One region of the Paraburkholderia sp. D1E genome, then DNA from elsewhere that is predicted to be linked to it. Evidence: predicted binding sites of a transcription regulator. Region 1 holds the regulator's gene; each other region holds the start of a gene.
The links. Region 1 encodes HrcA, which represses chaperone genes, less so after heat shock. Its sites were predicted from a motif close to TTAGCACTCNNNNNNNNNGAGTGCTAA; they were not measured.
Positions count from the first base shown of each region.

Region 2: rpoH (RNA polymerase sigma factor RpoH) is a predicted target of HrcA. The motif match lies at 2,926-2,952, and genes of this name have one in related genera.
Region 3: ACUN0E_RS33845 (co-chaperone GroES) is a predicted target of HrcA. The motif match lies at 2,555-2,581, and genes of this name have one in related genera.
Region 4: groES (co-chaperone GroES) is a predicted target of HrcA. The motif match lies at 2,060-2,086, and genes of this name have one in related genera.

Region 1 covers NZ_JBQYMB010000001.1:8,631,616-8,636,343, reverse strand. Annotated here, with positions in the region: gene recN (DNA repair protein RecN) at 1-1,332, opposite strand, end outside; gene ACUN0E_RS38855 (NAD kinase) at 1,457-2,359, opposite strand; gene hrcA (heat-inducible transcriptional repressor HrcA) at 2,714-3,739, shown strand; gene hemH (ferrochelatase) at 3,914-4,728, shown strand, end outside.
Region 2 covers NZ_JBQYMB010000001.1:8,844,271-8,848,998, reverse strand. Annotated here, with positions in the region: gene ACUN0E_RS39760 (cytochrome ubiquinol oxidase subunit I) at 1-1,328, opposite strand, end outside; gene cydP (cytochrome oxidase putative small subunit CydP) at 1,318-1,578, opposite strand; gene rpoH (RNA polymerase sigma factor RpoH) at 1,928-2,863, opposite strand; gene ACUN0E_RS39745 (acyloxyacyl hydrolase) at 3,226-3,789, shown strand; gene ACUN0E_RS39740 (nuclear transport factor 2 family protein) at 3,833-4,216, shown strand; partial or broken gene ACUN0E_RS39735 (2-isopropylmalate synthase) at 4,319-4,728, opposite strand, start outside.
Region 3 covers NZ_JBQYMB010000001.1:7,537,375-7,542,102, reverse strand. Annotated here, with positions in the region: gene ACUN0E_RS33860 (FAD-dependent oxidoreductase) at 1-142, shown strand, start outside; gene ACUN0E_RS33855 (4Fe-4S binding protein) at 139-459, shown strand; gene groL (chaperonin GroEL) at 582-2,222, opposite strand; gene ACUN0E_RS33845 (co-chaperone GroES) at 2,241-2,531, opposite strand; partial or broken gene ACUN0E_RS33840 (acyl-CoA dehydrogenase family protein) at 2,826-4,042, shown strand; gene ACUN0E_RS33835 (LLM class flavin-dependent oxidoreductase) at 4,327-4,728, opposite strand, start outside.
Region 4 covers NZ_JBQYMB010000001.1:8,447,316-8,452,043, forward strand. Annotated here, with positions in the region: gene groL (chaperonin GroEL) at 4-1,644, opposite strand; gene groES (co-chaperone GroES) at 1,697-1,987, opposite strand; gene ACUN0E_RS38010 (hypothetical protein) at 2,544-3,002, shown strand; gene ACUN0E_RS38015 (TniB family NTP-binding protein) at 2,999-3,703, shown strand; gene ACUN0E_RS38020 (alpha/beta hydrolase) at 3,806-4,728, opposite strand, start outside.

The DNA of each region.
Region 1 (4,728 bases):
GGCGAGACTGATCCGCGCCAGTTCGCCACCTGAGGCAACCTTCGCGAGCGGCCGCAACGGCACTCCAGCATGGCCGGCGACGCGGAATTCGACCTGCTCGAGTCCGTGCGCACCACCGTCCGGCAACGGTACCAGCGCCACCTCGAAGCTGCCGCCTTTCATCGACAGTTCCTGCATACCGGTGGTCACTGCGACACCCAAAGCCTTACCGGCCTTGGCGCGCGCCTTCGACAGTTTTTTCGCTTCAGTGAGAAAGACTTCTTTAGCTTTGGCTTCGGCCGCGTGCAGGCTGTCGAGATCGGCTGCGGCGTCGAGCGCGGCAAGTTGCGCGCGACGCGCTTCGTGTTCTTCAGGCAGCGTCTCGGGTTTCAGGCGGAATTTGCGCGCGGCCGAGTGCAGTGCGTCGAGACGCTTTTCGACCTGGGCGAGCCGGTCGGGATCCAGTTCGAGTTTCTGCGCGTAGTGGCTGAGCGAATAGGCCGCTTCCTGCAACTGGATCTCGGCCGGCTCCAGCGCTGCCAGCACATCGTTCAGCGCCGGATCGATCTCGGCCAGGTCGCGCACCTTCGACACGATCGAGGCGAGATGCGTGATCATCGCCTCGTCGGATTCGGATAGCGCGCCGAGTGCACCTTGAACGCCGTCGATCAGATTGGCTGAATGCGACAGGCGGCGGTGTTCGCTGTTGACCTCTTCCCATTCGCCGGGTTGCGGCGAAAGTTTGTCCAGTTCGGTGAGTTGCCAGGCGAGGCGCTCACGCTCCAGTTGTAGTTCGCGGTCGCGTGTTTGCGCATGCTCGACGGCCTGAACCTTGTCGCGCCACGTTCGCCATGCGCGCGCGACGGTCGCTGCGGTTTCCGTGAGGCCGGCATGGGTGTCGAACAATTCGCGTTGCGCGTCCGGGCGCATCAGCAACTGGTGCGCATGCTGCCCGTGAATATCCACCAGCATCTCGCCGACTTCGCGCAACTGCGCAAGCGTTGCCGCCGTGCCGTTGATGAAGGCACGCGAGCGGCCGTTCGCATCCACTACGCGACGCAGCATGACGGTGCTGCCGTGATGGCCCTCGTCGGCGGTCGTGCCGAGCGCCTGCTCGTCGAGCCATTGCTCGACTTGCGCATGCGTCTCGAACTCCGCGGTGATGTCGGCGCGGCTCTCGCCGGTGCGAACCACGCTCGCATCGGCACGGGCGCCGAGCGCGAGGGCCAGCGCGTCGATCAGGATCGACTTGCCAGCGCCTGTTTCGCCGGAGAAAACGGTAAAGCCGCTGTCGAATTCGAGATCGAGCGCGGCGACGATGACGAAGTCGCGTATCGAGAGGTGGCGAAGCATGGAGGTCGTCAGTTGGGCTTGAGATTCAGGGTTCGGCAGCGGCGGCGTTCGCATTCCGGTGGCCGGCATTCCGGTGGCCGGCACTCCGGTGGCCGGCACTCCGGTGTTCCGGCGGTCCGGCCGCTTAGGGCTTGGGGTCTTCTTCGTGCGACGGATATTCATTCCAGTGCAGCTTCTTGCGCAGCGTGGCGTAGTGGCTGTAGCCGACGGGGTGCAGCATCGGCACCGTATGACGCGAGCGGCGTACTTCGATCGTGTCGCTCAATTCCAGCGAAGTGAACGACTGCATGTCGAAATTGACGTTCACTTCGCGGCCCGAGACGATCTGGATGCTCACCTTCGAGTTGTCCGGCAGCACGATTGGGCGGTTCGATAGCGCATGCGGCGCGATCGGCACCAGTACGATGCCTTGCAGTTGCGGATGCAGGATCGGCCCCTGCGAGGACAGCGCGTAGGCGGTCGAACCCGTAGGCGTGGCGACGATCAGGCCATCCGAGCGCTGGTTGTACATGAAGCGCCCGTCCACCGAGACATGCAGTTCCGCCATGCCCGAGAAGCCGCTGCGGTTGACCACCACGTCGTTGAAAGCAAGCGCGTGATAGATCGGGGCGCCGCCGCGCATGATGCGGGCTTCGAGCAACATGCGCTCTTCGCGCTCGAAGTTGCCGGCGAGCATTTGCGGCACGATCTCGCGCATGTCGGAGATCGGAATGTCGGTAATGAAGCCGAGCCGCCCGTGGTTGATGCCGATCAGCGGCGTGCGGTAGGGCGCAAGCTGGCGGCCGATGCCTAGCATCGTGCCGTCGCCGCCGAGCACCACGGCAACGTCGGCACGCGCGCCGATCTCGGCGGGACGCAGCGCCGGATAGTCGGTGACGCCAATTTCGGCGGCGGTGTCGGCTTCGAACACGACCTCGAAGCCGCGCTTCGCGATGCACGAGGCGAGCGCGGTTAGCGGCTCCCCGATGCCCGGCGTATTGTTGCGCCCGACGAGCGCGACGGTCTTGAACTGGCTAGTCACTTGCATGCCGGCATTACACCATAGGTAGGGCCTGAAAAGAACCGCAGACAGACCCGGTGGCGGGCCTGTGCAGACGGGCTGTCAGCGCGTTGGGCGATTATCGTTAGAATGGTGAAGCTTTGATGACATGCACGCCGGTTGTAGTCCGGCGGCGTGCGGCCAGCGGACTCGTGGAACGGGCGGCTGGCGAGGCGGCGGGCCTGGGTCTGGACGAGGTGCCGGCAAGAATGCTGGACACAGCGCCGGTCAAGGCGCCGCACAGAATACCAGGCGCCGCCCCGCCGACCGGTGGCACGATAGTCAGGGGTCGGCGACGTTAGCGCTCGCTGTAGTCGCGTCATTAAGCTAAAATTTTCCGTCATGCTAGATCCTCGCGCACAAACCCTCCTCAAAACGCTGATCGAGCGCTACATCGCCGAAGGTCAGCCGGTCGGCTCGCGCACGTTGTCGCGCTATTCCGGTCTCGAACTGAGTCCGGCAACGATCCGCAACGTGATGTCCGATCTCGAGGACCTGGGGCTCGTGATTAGTCCGCATACTTCAGCGGGCCGGATTCCGACGCCGCGCGGCTACCGCTTGTTCGTCGATACCATGCTGACGGTGGAATCCGCCGCAGACGAAGAAGCGGTGATGCGCATCGTCAAGACCACGCTGCAGGCGGGCGACCCGCAGAAAGTCGTCGCCGCGGCGGCCAGCGTGCTGTCCAATCTGTCGCAGTTCGCCGGTGTGGTGCTCACGCCGCGCCGCAGCCACGTGTTCAAGCAGATCGAGTTCATGCGCCTGTCGGACAAGCGCATCCTGCTGATCATCGTGACGCCCGAGGGCGACGTACAGAACCGCATCATGGCGACCCAGCGCGACTTTTCGCCGTCGCAGCTGGTGGAAGCCTCCAATTACATCAACGCGCACTTCGCGGGCCTCTCTTTCGACGACGTGCGCCGCCGCCTGCGGGAAGAAATCGACGAGCTGCGCGGCGATATGACCACGCTGATGCACGCCGCGGTCACGGCCAGCACGGATGAATCCGACACCGGCGAGACCGTGCTGATTTCCGGCGAGCGCAACCTGCTCGAAGTCGCCGACCTTTCGTCGGACATGGCGCGCTTGCGCAAACTGTTCGATGTATTCGACCAAAAGACCAGTCTCCTTCAGTTGCTCGACGTATCGAGTCACGCCGCGGGCGTGCAGATTTTCATCGGCGGCGAGTCGAATCTCGTGCCGATCGAGGAAATGAGCGTGGTAACCGCGCCTTATGAGGTGAACGGCAAGATTGTCGGCACGCTCGGTGTGATCGGGCCGACTCGCATGGCCTACAACCGCGTGATTCCAATCGTGGATATCACCGCGCGGCTGCTTTCCCTGACGCTCAGCAGTAACCAGCAATAACCGGCGGTATCTGCAGGCTGCGACACCGCGTGCTGCAAATGATGCGCGACGGCGCGCGGCTTGCCAATTGGCCGAATGGCCAGGGGTCCCTGGCGGACCTTGCAATGGACCGCGCCGCTATAATGAATCCCACCTGAACCGACTTTCCGCCTAAAGCGGTTATACCTGCTCCCTATGCGCTTCGACCTCGAGCGGCCATCACAGAACGCCACGTCACACCGTGTCGCCGTGTTGCTGATCAATCTCGGCACGCCTGACGCGCCGACGCCGCGTGCGGTCCGTCGCTATCTTGCGCAGTTCCTGTCCGATCCGCGCGTGGTCGAAATTCCGGCACTCCTCTGGCAGGTGATTCTGCGGCTGTTGATTTTGCCGTCCCGGAGCCGTTCGTCAGCGAAGAAATATGCGGCCGTGTGGATGCCGGAGGGTTCGCCGCTGCGTGTCTTCACCGAGAAGCAGGTGGAGGGTTTGCGCCATCTTCTGCAATTGAACGACTACACGGTGCTGGTCGACTACGCCATGCGCTACGGCACGCCCGGTATTCCGGCCATGCTGAACCAGCTGAAGCTGGCGGGCGCCGAGCGCGTGCTGCTGGTGCCCATGTATCCGCAGTACTCGTCGTCGACCACGGCCACGGCTTTCGACGACGCCTTTTCGGCCCTCAAGCGCATGCGCAATCAGCCGGAAATCCGCACGGTGCGCCAGTATGCCGATCATCCGGCGTACATCGCCGCGCTCGCCGCGCAGGTGCATCAGTACTGGCATCAGTACGGCAGGCCGGACTTCGCCGCGGGCGACAAGCTGGTGCTGAGTTTTCACGGGGTGCCCAAGCGCACGATGGATCTCGGCGATCCATACCACGAGCAATGCCAGCAGACCGGCGCGTTGTTGACACAGGCGCTGGGATTGACGCAGGTGGAATGCCGTATCACGTTTCAGTCGCGATTCGGCAAGGCCGAATGGCTGCAGCCGTACACCGCACCCACGCTGAA
Region 2 (4,728 bases), 210 kb from region 1:
AATTCAGCAGCAAGCCACGGCAGCGGAATCGCCCATACGGCCCAGCGCAGGAACCAGCGGCGCTTCTCCAGCAGCAAGGAGCGTTGTGCGCAGAACCAGAACGCCAGTACAAAGGTCGCGAGGAACAGGATGCCGAGGCCGACCATCAGGCGGAACGAGAAGAACACGGGCGCCACCGGTGGAATCGTCTTCTTGGCGGCCTGCACGATCTGATCCGGCGTGGCGTCGGTGACGTTCGGAGTGAACTGCTTGAGCAACAGGCCGTAGCCGAGGTCTTGCTTGTGTGCGTCGAAGGCCGCTTTGGCTTCGTCCGTGGCATCCCCTAGCTTCAGCTTTTGCAGCGCGGCGTAGGCGAGCATGCCGTTCTTGATGCGCACTTCGTTTTGCGCCATCAGGTCTTTCAGGCCGACTACCGGCTCGTCGATCGAGCGCGTGGCGATCAGGCCGAGCGCATACGGAATGCGAATCGCATAGTCGGTGCGTTCTTCCTTCTGGTTCGGGATGCCGATGATCGTAAATGGTGCGGGCGCAGGCGCCGTTTCCCATTCGGATTCGATGGCGGCCAGTTTGACCTGCTGAACTTCGCCGGTGCGGTAACCGGATTCGTCGCCGAGCACGATCACGCACAATGTCGACGCCAGACCGAAGCCGGCGGCGATGGCGAAGGAGCGCAAGGCAAACTCGGTGTCGCGGCGCTTCAACAGATACCACGATGACACACCTAGCACGAACATCGAAGCGGTCACGTAACCGGCCGATACGGTGTGCACGAACTTCACTTGCGCGACCGGATTGAACAGCACCGAGAAGATGCTGTCGAGTTCCATGCGCATGGTCTGGTAGTTGAAGGTGGCGCCGACCGGATTGTTCATCCAGCCGTTGGCCACCAGAATCCACAGGGCTGACAGGTTCGAGCCGAGCGCGACGAGGAACGTGACGGTCACGTGCTGCACTTTCGAGAGCCGGTTCCATCCGAAGAAGAACAAACCGACGAAGGTCGACTCGAGGAAGAACGCCATCAAACCTTCAACGGCCAGCGGCACGCCGAAAATGTCGCCGACATAGTGCGAGTAGTACGACCAGTTGGTGCCGAACTGGAACTCCAGCGTGAGACCGGTGGTGACGCCCATCGCAAAATTGATGCCGAACAGCTTGCCCCAGAACTGGGTCATGTCCTTGTAGATCTGCTTGCCGGTCATCACATAAACGGACTCCATGATGACGAGCAACCACGACAGACCAAGCGTAAGCGGCACGAATAGAAAGTGATAAAGCGCCGTGATGGCGAACTGGAGGCGCGACAGTTCTACGACTTCGCTAACGGGCATGTTGATCACCTTGGGACGGATGCGAGGCAGGCACGGACAGCAGCGCCTGCGCAACTTGTTCAGGCGGCAGCGACATATGCTCCGCCTGCGGATGGTTGAAGAATGTGTATTTGAGCGCCATCAGCAGTGCGAACTTGATGACGAGCACGATGGCGATATCCCGCGCCAGCGTCGGACCGCGCACCCAGGCGCCGAACCGTTTGCGTAGGCTCGAGCGAGGGTTGTTATCGGGATTCAAGGCTATGGTCATGATCGGTCGAAGGCGACTTCATACCGGTGATTCCGGCTGGATCCAGGTCGCCTGAGCGGTCTGGCAAGTGCATCCCGATTCTAGAAGCAAGGACCTCGCACGCGTAAGTTCGGCACTGCGACATTGGGTCGCGAACATTGTCCTGTGCGAACAGTATTGCTATGAGGTTTGTGATACGTCAAGAAACGCGTGCAGGGCGGGTATGTTCTTGAGTGAGTGCGCATGCGTCTGCGATTGAGCGCATGCATCGTCGAGTGGGCACAAAAAAGCCCTGCCTTCTTGCGAGGGCAGGGCTCTGCGACTAAACAGCGCACGCCGGACGAGCCGGCACAACTAAAGGTTTTAAGCCTTACGCATATTCGGCCAAAGCGCCGCGCATTTTCTTCATTGCGCTCGCCTCGATCTGACGAATACGTTCGGCCGAGACGCCGAATTCGTCGGCTAGTTCGTGCAGCGTCGAACCACCAGAGCCGTCGTCTTCCACCTTCAGCCAGCGGGCTTCGATGATGCGGCGGCTGCGGGCGTCCAGCGCTTCCAGCGCGCTCGCGATACCGTCGCTTTGCAGCTTGTCGCGCTGACGCGAAGCCAGCACGGCAGTCGGCTCGCTATGCGAGTCGGCGAGGTAGGCGATCGGCGCGTACGACTCTTCACCGTCTTCGACCTGGCCTTCCAGCGCAATATCGCCGCCGGACAAGCGCGTTTCCATCTCGGCCACTTCTTCGCGCTTCACGTTCAGCTCTTTGGCAAGACCTTCGATCTCGTCAGGCGTGAACGCGCCCAGGCCCTGCTTGTGGCTGCGCAGGTTGAAGAACAGCTTGCGCTGCGCTTTGGTGGTGGCAACCTTCACCATCCGCCAATTGCGCAGGATGTATTCGTGGATCTCAGCCTTGATCCAGTGCATGGCGTATGACACGAGCCGTACGTTCTGCTCCGGGTCGAAGCGCTTCACAGCCTTCATCAGGCCGATATTGCCTTCCTGGATCAGGTCGGCATGCGGCAGTCCATAACCAAGGTAATTGCGCGCGATCGAGACGACCAGCCGCAGGTGCGACAGGACGAGACGGCGCGCGGACTCGAGGTTGTCCTGCTCGCGAAATTCAGTGGCGAACTGGCGTTCTTCCGCCGGCGTCAGCATCGGAATCCGATTTACGGCCTGGATGTAGGCGTCGATATTGCCCAGCTGGCCGGGCAGCAGCGAGGAATGCGAGAGCGCCAGTGCACCTGCCGAAGCGGCCTTAGCCGACGACGGGCTCAGAGTACTCGGAAGGGTCATTGCATGGCTCACGTAGGAAACTCCTTTGGAATCAGACAAAAGCGTATTCAGTTAAACGACTCCAGCGTTGGATGTTAGCACTCTGATTTGCCGAGTGCTAATACTTAGAGGCTGTAGGGGCATCCAAGTTCCGCATATTCCTATTGAAATTTCGGTTTTGATAGCCATGTGGTGCCTCTGCAAACGGTCGCGTGTAGGCCGTAGGATTTACCTGGCAAAGCGCCTCCGTTCTTATAAGTGACCGATTTTTTCTAAAATTGAAGTGACTAATTGCGAGAATTTAGGTTTCTTCATACGATCCGCCGGATGTAGATTATCTTTAAAATAAACGGGACAGTGTCCGCTGATCAACGTTCGGCTAGCTCGGGTGCTCGATGAAGAACAAAAAAAGCGCGTTGTGTGGTCTGGCTCTAAAGGGTGCTTCGGCGGCTATTCTGTTTAGCGCTTCAGGACTGGCCGCAGCCGACCAGTTTGGCGTGCAGATTGCCGGCGGCGTTGGGGATCACCACATTAAAAAGCTCGATCTCGGCCTGGTTTGGGATCCGAATTTGACGTGGTGGCAGATCGGCGATTGGCATTTCTCGCTGATCGGCGAAGCACACGTGGCCTGGTGGCATACCAACGAAGGGACTGTGCACGAAAATATCGGCGAAATCGGTGTGACGCCGATCATTCGCTTCATTGACGGAGCGGGTGCGATTCGTCCGTATATCGAAGCGGGCGCCGGAATCAGGCTTCTTTCGAGTCCGAGGATATCTTCTGACCTCACACTCGCCACAGCGTTCCAATTCGCCCCCATGGCGGGCGTCGGCCTGCAATTTGGCAGCCGCCAGCAGTACGAAGCGGGCTACCGCTTCCAGCATATTTCCAACGGCGGTATCAAAGAGCCGAATCCTGGTATAAATTTCCACCAGCTATATTTGCAATATAACTTCTGACGACCGTGGCCACGTTCGGCTCACCGGTGCGAGGGGCTGAGCAATGGCGGCAAAGATAATCGAAGCGATTCGCGGGCTCGAGCGGGAGCGCTTTCGTGCGATGGTCGACGGCGACGGGCCGTCGCTCGATACCTTGCTCGCGGACAACGTGAGCTATGTCCACACGAATGGCAAGCGCGAAACGAAGCGGCAGTTCATCGACGGTATTACGGCCGGGCGCCGCCGCTATCGGCAGATCGAGGTGCAGTCGCAAGATGTGTTGCCGGTGGGGCGTGAGACCTGCGTCGTCACCGGGCGCGCGTTGATCGAAATGGAAGCGAATAACGGGGCGCTGCTGTTTCCAATTGCGTATACGGCGATTCATGTGCAGGAAGACGGGCAATGGCGTCTGATCGCTTGGCAGGCGACGCGTTGCGCGATCGAGTGAGCCTTTTGAGCTCACTCCGTTTCGCGGCTTGCGTTTGGTGAACGCTCAAGCTGCTACGCGCTGCAGATCCTCATCGCTCCGCACTGGCCGCTGCGCCGCAACACCCGCATACGGATGCCGCGGATGCACCGGAATCTGATTGCAGCGTTCCACCACGCGTCGCACTGCGTCGATATCGGAGAAGTCGAGACCCGGGTCGATGCCCTGCGCGTGAAGGTTCATCGCGACCGTCACGAGGTCCACGTTGCCCGTGCGCTCGCCGCTGCTGAACAGACATCCTTCGACGCGATCCGCGCCCGCCAGCAGCGCCAGTTCCGTGGCGGCCACGGCGGTGCCGCGATCGTTATGCGGATGCACCGACAGCACGATGCTGTCGCGATAGCCGAGATTGCGATCCATCCATTCGATCTGGTCGGCGAACACGTTCGGTGTCGCGGCCTCCACGCTCGCGGGCAGGTTGACGATCATCTTGTGATCGCGTGTGGGCTGCCACGTCTGCGCGACCGCATCGC
Region 3 (4,728 bases), 1.1 Mb from region 1:
CGGTATGCATCGGCGGCTCGAGCATGCCGCACTTGATCCATCGCAGGGACACCGCCTGTTGAGCGGAGGCCTGGACGAAGTATGGATCGAGAGCTTGGCGGTGCCTCGGGCTGCCGCGGATACGGAAGGAGTGACGGCATGATCGAGATCGTCGACGCTGCGCGCTGCACGGGCTGCAACATCTGCGTGCGGGCCTGCCCGACCAACGTGTTCGACGTGGTGCGCGACGGCCCACCGCGCATCGCGCGTCAAGGCGACTGTCAGACTTGCTTCATGTGCGAACTGTATTGCCCCGAAGACGCGCTCTTCGTTGCACCGCAAGTCGAACCTGCGTCGCTCGCCGCCGGATCAGATGAACCTGTCCTGGGAAACTACCGGCTCGCGATCGGCTGGGGACGTGAAAGACAGTCAACCGCGAGCCAGGATGCGAGCTACGAGTTGCTGATTCGCTCGCATTGAGACACATGAGCGCGGTGGGATGGGTACGTGCAGTTCTGTGTGCCCCGTATGTGTCCCGTTAGCGCCCGCCGGCATGCTGTAAAAAGCACGCTGGCGGGCATGACCTGCTATGGTGCCGACGCTCAGAAATCCAGTCCCGGTCCACCTGCGCCCGGGCCACCAGGCTGACCTGCCGCCGGCGCATCCTTCGGTGCTTCATGCACGGTGGCGTCGGTGGTCAGCAGCAGACCCGCAATCGACGCCGCGTTTTGCAGCGCTGTACGCGTGACCTTGGTCGGATCGAGTACGCCCGATTCGACGAGATCGCCATATTCGCCGGTCTGCGCGTTGTAACCGAAGTTGCCCGTGCCTTCAGCCACTTTCGCGACCACCACGCTAGCCTCTTCACCGGCATTCGTCACGATCTGACGCAGCGGCTCTTCAAGCGCGCGCAGCACGATCTTGATGCCCGCGTCCTGGTCGGCGTTCAAACCTTTGAGTCCGCTGATGGCCTGCTTCACGCGAATCAACGCGACGCCACCGCCCGGCACGATCCCTTCTTCGACTGCGGCGCGCGTGGCATGCAACGCGTCGTCGACGCGGTCTTTCTTTTCCTTGACCTCGATCTCGGTTGCACCGCCGACCTTGATGACAGCGACACCACCCGCCAGCTTCGCCACTCGTTCCTGCAGTTTTTCGCGGTCGTAGTCGGAGCTTGCTTCCTCGATCTGGGTGCGGATCTGTTTCACACGCGCTTCGATGGTCTTGCTGTCGCCCGCGCCGTCGATGAGCGTGGTGTTCTCTTTGCCCACCTCGATGCGCTTGGCCTGACCGAGTTCCGCGAGCGTCGCCTTTTCGAGCGACAGTCCGGTCTCCTCAGCGATCACCTGGCCGCCTGTCAGAATCGCGATGTCTTCGAGCAGCGCTTTGCGGCGGTCGCCGAAACCTGGCGCCTTGACCGCGACGGTCTTCAGAATGCCACGAATGTTGTTGACTACGAGCGTAGCCAGCGCTTCGCCTTCCACGTCTTCCGCGATGATCAGAAGCGGCCGGCCGGCTTTCGCGACCTGCTCCAGAATCGGCAGCAGATCACGGATGTTCGACACCTTCTTGTCGTGCAGCAGCACGAACGGGTTGTCGAGCACGGCAACCTGCTTGTCCTGATCGTTGATGAAATACGGCGATAGATAGCCACGGTCGAACTGCAGGCCTTCCACCACGTCGAGTTCATCGTCGAGCGACTTGCCGTCTTCAACGGTGATGACGCCTTCCTTGCCGACCCGATCGATCGCTTCGGCAATGCGCTGACCGATAGACTCCTCGCCGTTGGCCGAAATCGTTGCGACCTGGGCGATTTCCTTGCTGGTCGTGGTCGGCTTGCTGATCTTCTTCAACTCGTCGATGGCGGCCACCACGGCTTTATCGATGCCGCGCTTCAGGTCTAGCGGATTGAGACCCGCCGCGACGTATTTCTGACCTTCACGCACGATGGCTTGCGCGAGCACCGTCGCGGTGGTGGTGCCGTCACCGGCGGCGTCGCTGGTGCGCGACGCGACTTCCTTCACCAGTTGCGCGCCGATGTTCTGCACGCGGTCCGACAATTCGATTTCCTTGGCGACCGAGACGCCGTCTTTCGTCACCACCGGCGAGCCGAAGCTGCGCTCCAGAACCACGTTACGTCCCTTCGGACCGAGCGTGACCTTGACCGCGTTGGCCAGGATGTTGACGCCTTCGACCAGTTTCGAGCGGGCGACGTCGCTAAAAATGATTTCTTTTGCTGCCATGTTGTAACGCTCCGTTCGTTATTGAGTGACGACTGCGACGACATCTTCCTCGCGCAGTACGAGCAATTCGTTGCCGTCGACTTTGACCGACTGACCGGCGTACTTGCCGAACAGAACACGCTCGCCGACTTTCAGGTCGGGCTCGATACGTTTGCCGTCGTTATCGCGCTTGCCCGGTCCAATGGCGATGACTTCGCCCTGGTCGGGTTTTTCCGCGGCGCTCTCAGGAATGACAATGCCTGAAGCAGTTTTGGTTTCCTGGTCGAGACGCTTGACGATCAAGCGGTCATGCAAGGGACGTAGGCTCATGGTTCGACTTCCGCAGTTGAAATTTGGCACTCGTCGTTGGTGAGTGCTGACCGGAATCGAGTATAGAAATATGCCGGGCGACGCTCCAATAACGGATTCATCGATCCTTATCGGCAAATGGCATTTCAGAAACGCGCATATCCATAGCTTGAATCGCTGGTTTTACGCTGCGTGCCGCATCCCTATACTGGCCTGTCGCATCGGCACGTCCCATGCGGACGCTGTTCGTTCTCCCAAGGCACATTAGCCGGATCAAGCCTGATCCGTGCGCTTTTACAAACAAGGAATGAAGGCATGCAGGTCTCTCAGGAAGGCGCAGCGCATGCGCGGCTTCACGCGGCACTGACCGGGTTGCCGGCACTCGCTAAAGCGATCGGCGAAGATGCCGCGCAACGTGAAGTGCGGCGCGAGTTGCCGTTCGACCGCTTCGCGTTGTTTCGCGAATCGGGGCTGGGCGTGGCTCGTTTTCCGGTCGAATGGGGTGGCCTCGGTGGTTCGCTAGAAGATCTTTTTCATGTGATAGCCACGCTGGCCGCGCATGAATCGAATGTCGCGCATGCATTGCGGATTCATTTCGATCTGACCGAGCAATTGCTGTTGTCACCGCGTTCCGCTTTCAACGATACGCAGATCGAACGGGTACGGGCAGGGGCAATCTTCGGTGGGGCGTCGACGGAACTCGGCACGTCCAGGCCCGGTGAAATCGTCACTAAACTGGTGCGCGACGGTGAGCACTTTCGCGTAACGGGCAAGAAATACTATTCGACCGGCACGGCGTTCTCCGACTATGCGCGTATCAACGTGCAGGATGAAAACGACGAGAAGGTGTCGATCGTGATTCCGGTGTCCCGCGAAGGTCTGCAGGTACTCGACGACTGGGATGGGATGGGGCAACGCATGACGGCGAGTGGCAGCCTGGTACTCGACAACGTACAGGTCCTCTCGGATGAAATTGCCACGCGTGGCTATACGAGTCTCGCAGGCCGGCACGGCAGCGCATTGCGGCAGTTGCATCTGGTGACGGTTGCGGCAGGTATCGTGCGTAACATTCTTGCGGATGCGCGACGCTACGTGACGCAATACGGGCGCCCGGTGCTCATAGCCCGGCCCCTTCGGCACGCGAGGACGGTTTCGTGCAGCAGGTGGTCGGCGATCTCGCGGCGCACAGCCTGTCGATCGACGCGCTGGTGAATCAGAACGCACGCACTCTGGACCGTTCGGCCAATGCAATCCGCAGCGGCGCGGCCAATGCGGAGCAGTTGGTGCTGGAAGGCTCGCTGGCTACCGCCAAAACTCAACTGGTGGTCAGCAAGCTGGCGCTCCATGCGGGCGAGCGCCTGTTTGAAATCGGCGGCGCGTCGGCCACTGGGCGAGCTGACAATTTCGACCGTCACTGGCGCAATCTGCGCACGATTTTCAGCCACAATCCATTGCTGCACAAAGCACGCGTGATCGGCGACTACGAGTTGAACGGTGTGACCACGCATCTCACCGAAGGGCGCGTTTTCTGAGTATCTGGAAAGGCGCCACGGTTTCCCCCAAAGTGTCTTGACGAAGTGACCGCCTGGCGGGTGCCTACTGATTCTGACGCGCATCGTCTTGCGCGGTTCAGAAACAACGGGCACCTGGGACGGACAAGGGGACGGGCTTATCGCCGCGAGTCTGTGCCTGCGACGGCAGGCCTGACAGCGCGATGATGAGCGTGACGGCCAATCCGGGTGCGCCGCTGAAGAGGCGCTTGCGGTGGCGGCGCAACGCCGCCTGCGATGTGACATGTGTCATCAGTAACCAGTCGTCAGTACCGCAAGCCTGCTTCGCGCAGTAACGGCAGGACGCGCTCGCCGAAGAAATCCAGGTCGGGCTGGAAATCGAAGAAACTCAGCTGCACGCCGTCGACACCGGCCTGATGCAGCCGCACGATGTAATCCGCGATCTGCTGCGGCGAGCCGACGATCGAGATGTTGCCCCCCACCGCGCGCGCCGCGGCCTGATTGCGCTGTTCGGCATTGCCGCGCCATGCATGAGCGTCGCTATCGAAACGATGGAAACCGGCTTCGTCGCCATGCGCCACGATGGCGTCGTGATAGGCGTGTGCCTCGGCGGCTGTCTCGCGGCAGATCACCATCGGATTGATCAGCGTACGGATTGCACGCCCGTGCTTCGCTGCTGCGGCCTTCACGCGTGCAGTGTGCGCGGG
Region 4 (4,728 bases), 180 kb from region 1:
AAATTACATGTCCATGCCCATGCCGCCCATGCCGCCGGGCATACCGCCGCCCATCGGACCATCTTCCTTCGGCAGTTCGCAAACAGCTGCGTCGGTGGTCAACAGCAGGCCAGCGACCGAAGCTGCGTTTTGCAGCGCCGTGCGCGTAACCTTCGTCGGGTCCACGACACCTGCGTCAACCAGGTCGACGTACTCGCCGGTTGCCGCGTTGTAGCCGTAGTTGCCCGTGCCAGCTGCAACAGCTGCCACCACGACGCTGGCTTCTTCGCCACCGTTCGTGACGATCTGGCGCAGCGGCTCTTCCATCGCGCGCAGCACGATCTTGATACCGGCGTCCTGATCGGCGTTAGCGCCCTTCAGACCAACGATAGCCGAACGTGCGCGGATCAGCGCGACGCCGCCGCCAGCAACGATGCCTTCTTCCACAGCTGCGCGCGTTGCGTGCAGTGCGTCTTCGACACGTGCCTTCTTTTCCTTCATTTCGACTTCGGTCGCAGCACCAACCTTGATCACTGCAACACCGCCAGCCAGCTTGGCGACGCGTTCCTGCAGCTTTTCACGGTCGTAGTCCGACGTAGCTTCTTCGATTTGCGTGCGAACTTGCTTCACACGTGCTTCGATGGTTGCAGCTTCGCCAGCGCCGTCGATGATCGTCGTGTTTTCCTTGCCCACTTCGATACGCTTCGCTTGACCCAGTTCAGCCAGCGATGCCTTTTCGAGCGTCAGGCCGGTTTCTTCAGCGATGACTTGGCCGCCGGTCAGGACAGCGATGTCTTCCAGCATGGCCTTACGACGATCGCCAAAGCCCGGAGCCTTGACAGCAACAGTCTTCAGGATGCCGCGGATGTTGTTCACAACCAGCGTAGCCAGCGCTTCGCCTTCGACGTCTTCTGCGATGATCAGCAGCGGACGGCCAGCCTTGGCGACTTGTTCCAGTACCGGCAGCAGATCACGGATGTTCGAAACCTTCTTGTCGTGCAGCAGCACGAACGGGTTTTCGAGCACAGCAACTTGCTTGTCCGGGTTGTTGATGAAGTACGGCGACAGGTAGCCGCGGTCGAATTGCATACCTTCGACAACGTCCAGCTCGTCTTGCAGCGACTTGCCGTCTTCAACCGTGATCACGCCTTCCTTGCCGACCTTGTCCATCGCTTCAGCGATGCGGTCACCGATCGACGAATCGCTGTTTGCCGAAATCGCGCCAACTTGAGCGATTTCCTTGTTGGTCGTGCACGGCTTGCTGATCTTGCGCAGTTCTTCGATCGCGGCCGTCACAGCCTTGTCGATACCGCGCTTCAGGTCCATCGGGTTCATGCCCGATGCAACGTACTTCATGCCTTCGCGGACGATCGACTGAGCCAGAACCGTTGCGGTCGTGGTGCCGTCACCTGCGTTGTCGCTGGTCCTGGAAGCCACTTCCTTGACCATTTGCGCGCCCATGTTCTGGAGCTTGTCTTTCAGTTCGATCTCTTTCGCGACCGAAACACCGTCCTTCGTGATCGTCGGGCCGCCGAAGCTGCGTTCCAGGACAACGTTGCGACCCTTCGGGCCCAGCGTGACCTTCACAGCGTTCGCGAGGATGTTCACGCCTTCAACCATCTTGGCACGGGCGGAATCACCGAATACGACGTCTTTAGCTGCCATCTTCTAACTCCTTGAATTCTTGGGATATAGCCGGGGAAGTAGCGACCAGCGCTTACTTCTGCACCACGGCCATGATGTCTTCTTCACGCATCACGAGCAGTTCGTTGCCGTCGACCTTGACGGTCTGGCCTGCGTATTTGCCGAACAGGACGCGGTCACCAACTTTCACGTCGAGTGCGATTTGTGCACCCTTGTCGTCGCGCTTGCCCGGGCCGACTGCCAGAATTTCGCCTTGATCCGGCTTTTCTGCTGCGGCTTCGGGGATCACGATGCCCGACGCAGTCTTGGTTTCTTGATCCAGACGTTTGACGATCACGCGATCATGCAAAGGACGAAGGTTCATACATACTCCTCTCTTGATTGAGACTGAAGAACGCTGAGAAAACCCGGCTGGCTGAGCCAACCGGCGATGTTGTTAGCACTCTCGTGCAGCGAGTGCTAATTATATGGACGGGTGGTGACAAATTCAAGAAGGGATCTCGCTTTGGTTGTCGATGTCGAGATTCGCTTAACTTTGGACTTTGTTCACTTAAGTTTGAACTCGGAACATACATTCCGACACGGCGGTGACACGCATTTTTCATAACAAACAACCACTTAGCATCGAAAATTCTATTTCGTGGTAGCCCGCGTGCCATACGAGACTGAACAGCAACCGGTCACAAAACTTCACGATCAACGTTCAACTTAGGGTAAACCCTGAATCGGTCACATTCATCAGTCACGCTCTGGAAACTCGAAAACCATGATACGGCCAGCGGCCGCCATGCTACCGCCCTCTGTGTCAGAGCAGATCACCGTTCAGTTGCTCGATCAAGTCATCACCGCGGAATGGTAACGGTGAATCATGCCGGGGTAGTTCACGAATGGATCCAGTACGCCGGCGATGAACTGGTCAAATGCGCCGCGAGATCGGGACGAACTTCAGAACGACGATGACCGCCAACCCCTACGAACTCGGCAGCATCTTTGTGCAGCATCCAAAGACGGGGCACTGGGTTTGCGTCCCGGCCAAAGACGAGGAATACGCAACAGGTCTTTCTCGCACCCAGCACCGGCTGATCCGCGCGGCAGCAGGACAGAAGCTGACAATAGCAAATGCGGAAAGGAGACTCCGCCGCGCTCGCCTCGAGTTGCAGGATCACTGGGCGGCAGCGATTCGCAGCGGAAGGAAAATCAAACGAGGGGCTCGTGATCTGGCGCTGTTCCAAGGCCTGAGCTCATCAGTTTCGTCGAGGCAGGCTTCCGACCGCTCGTTGCAGACGGACATGTCTTCAAGGCTCATCTCCGAAGACGATGCGATCGAACTCGACAGGCCCATCCCGACTTTTGAAGCTTTTTCCGAGGAGGCAATATGAGCTACAGCGACAAGGCGCTCCAGGTCGGCACGCTAATTTCCCAGATCAGGGTGCACCACACATCGTTCAAGGAAACCCTTGATGGCGACGGACGGATTATCCAGCTTGGAAACCATTTGCGGCAACCAGTCGGGGCAAGCGTAATTGCGCCAGCCGGCGCTGGCAAGTCGCTCCTTATCGAATGCGTTCAAAAGAATGTGTGCTCATGGTCTTTTCTCCGCGAGAACAGTGTGCTCGTCGCATCATTAAAGGAGGCGCCCACGGTGGCGCAAATCCAGGACGATCTGCTGGAAAACTTCAGTTATGCCATTTCACCACGCTCGCGGTCGCAAACCAATGCAGTTCTCTTCAATGTGCTCGCAGAAGCGATCGACCAGCACGACATCCGTCTGATTGCCCTCGACGAATATCAACACGTTTTCCTCGCACGCAAAGTCGAGGTTCACGTGGCAATCTTTGACTGGACAAAACGCCTGATGTCCCGAACGAAGCGGCCGGTATTGCTATCAGGCACGGAGACACTGCGCGCAATCGAGACGGCCGATCCGCAATTGTCTACCCGGATCCCAACCGTTTTCAGTTGTATAACGACGCATTTTTTCGCCTCGCAATATGCCCGTTTTGCCCCAGTGCTTGGGCCCCAAAGTCGCTCGACCCAACTGGGACAACCGGTGTCCCTGTGGTCGATGTCCGTTCTTTGAGTGCAAGTGTCATTGAAGACTCGCGTGAGCCTCCGTTACGCCGCCATTTTTCTTCGCCCCACAAAACGGAGCCGGGAGTAATCCGGACAGTGTATGTCACGATCATGCGAGATCAACGGTACGCACGAACTTCAGCAGTTGGTCGCTGACCTCGGCGGCGGCCTCATGTTGTACCCAATGCCCCACGTTATCGAGTTCGAGTCCTCCGACAAGGCCCGGTAAGCCGGCGCGAAGGTCGTCGATGCTAAGCGGATATAACTCTCTCAGACCGTCCGCCTTGCCCCAGATAAAAAACGACGGCTGAACGATCTTCGCGCCCTTCCACGGAGCGGACAAGGCGAAATACGGCTCCGCCGCGCGGTAGTAATTCAATCCTCCGTGGAAACCGGTGCGCTCAAATTCCGCGATGTTATGCGCGACGTAGTCCGTGGGCGCCCACGAAGGCAACGGTCCGGGGGCTGCACGATAAAGACTCCGAGCCGGATCCATTGGACTCCACTGCTGGCCGGCTGGCGCAGTACCCGATGCCCAATACAGAATGCCGGGAATGGTCACCGCGGCGTTGGCCCAGATTTCGTCGGCGTCAGGCCGAATTTGCTCGAACATATAGAACTTGTTCTGATGCCCTGCCTTTCGCATTCTGTCGAAAACACTGACGTCTCCGCGCGGCACGAAAGGGACACTGAGGCAGAATACCGCCGCGAATCGGTCCGGGCGCATCAACGCCGCGTTCCACGCATGCGTCGCACCCCAGTCATGACCGACAAGGATGGCGCGGGGAATCTCCAGCGCATCGAGCAGACCGATCAGGTCGCCTGTTGTGTGCAACGGTGTGTACAGGTTTGCGTCGGCCGGAGCCGAGCTTCGCCCGTAACCACGCATATCCGGGGCAATGGCCCGATATCCCGCCGACGCAATAGCCTTCATCTGCCCGCGCCACGTATAGGAGGTGTCCGGAAAACCGTGGCAAAACAGCACGGCTGGCCCCTCCCCTTGCTCCGTCACGTGCAAGGTAATGCCATTGG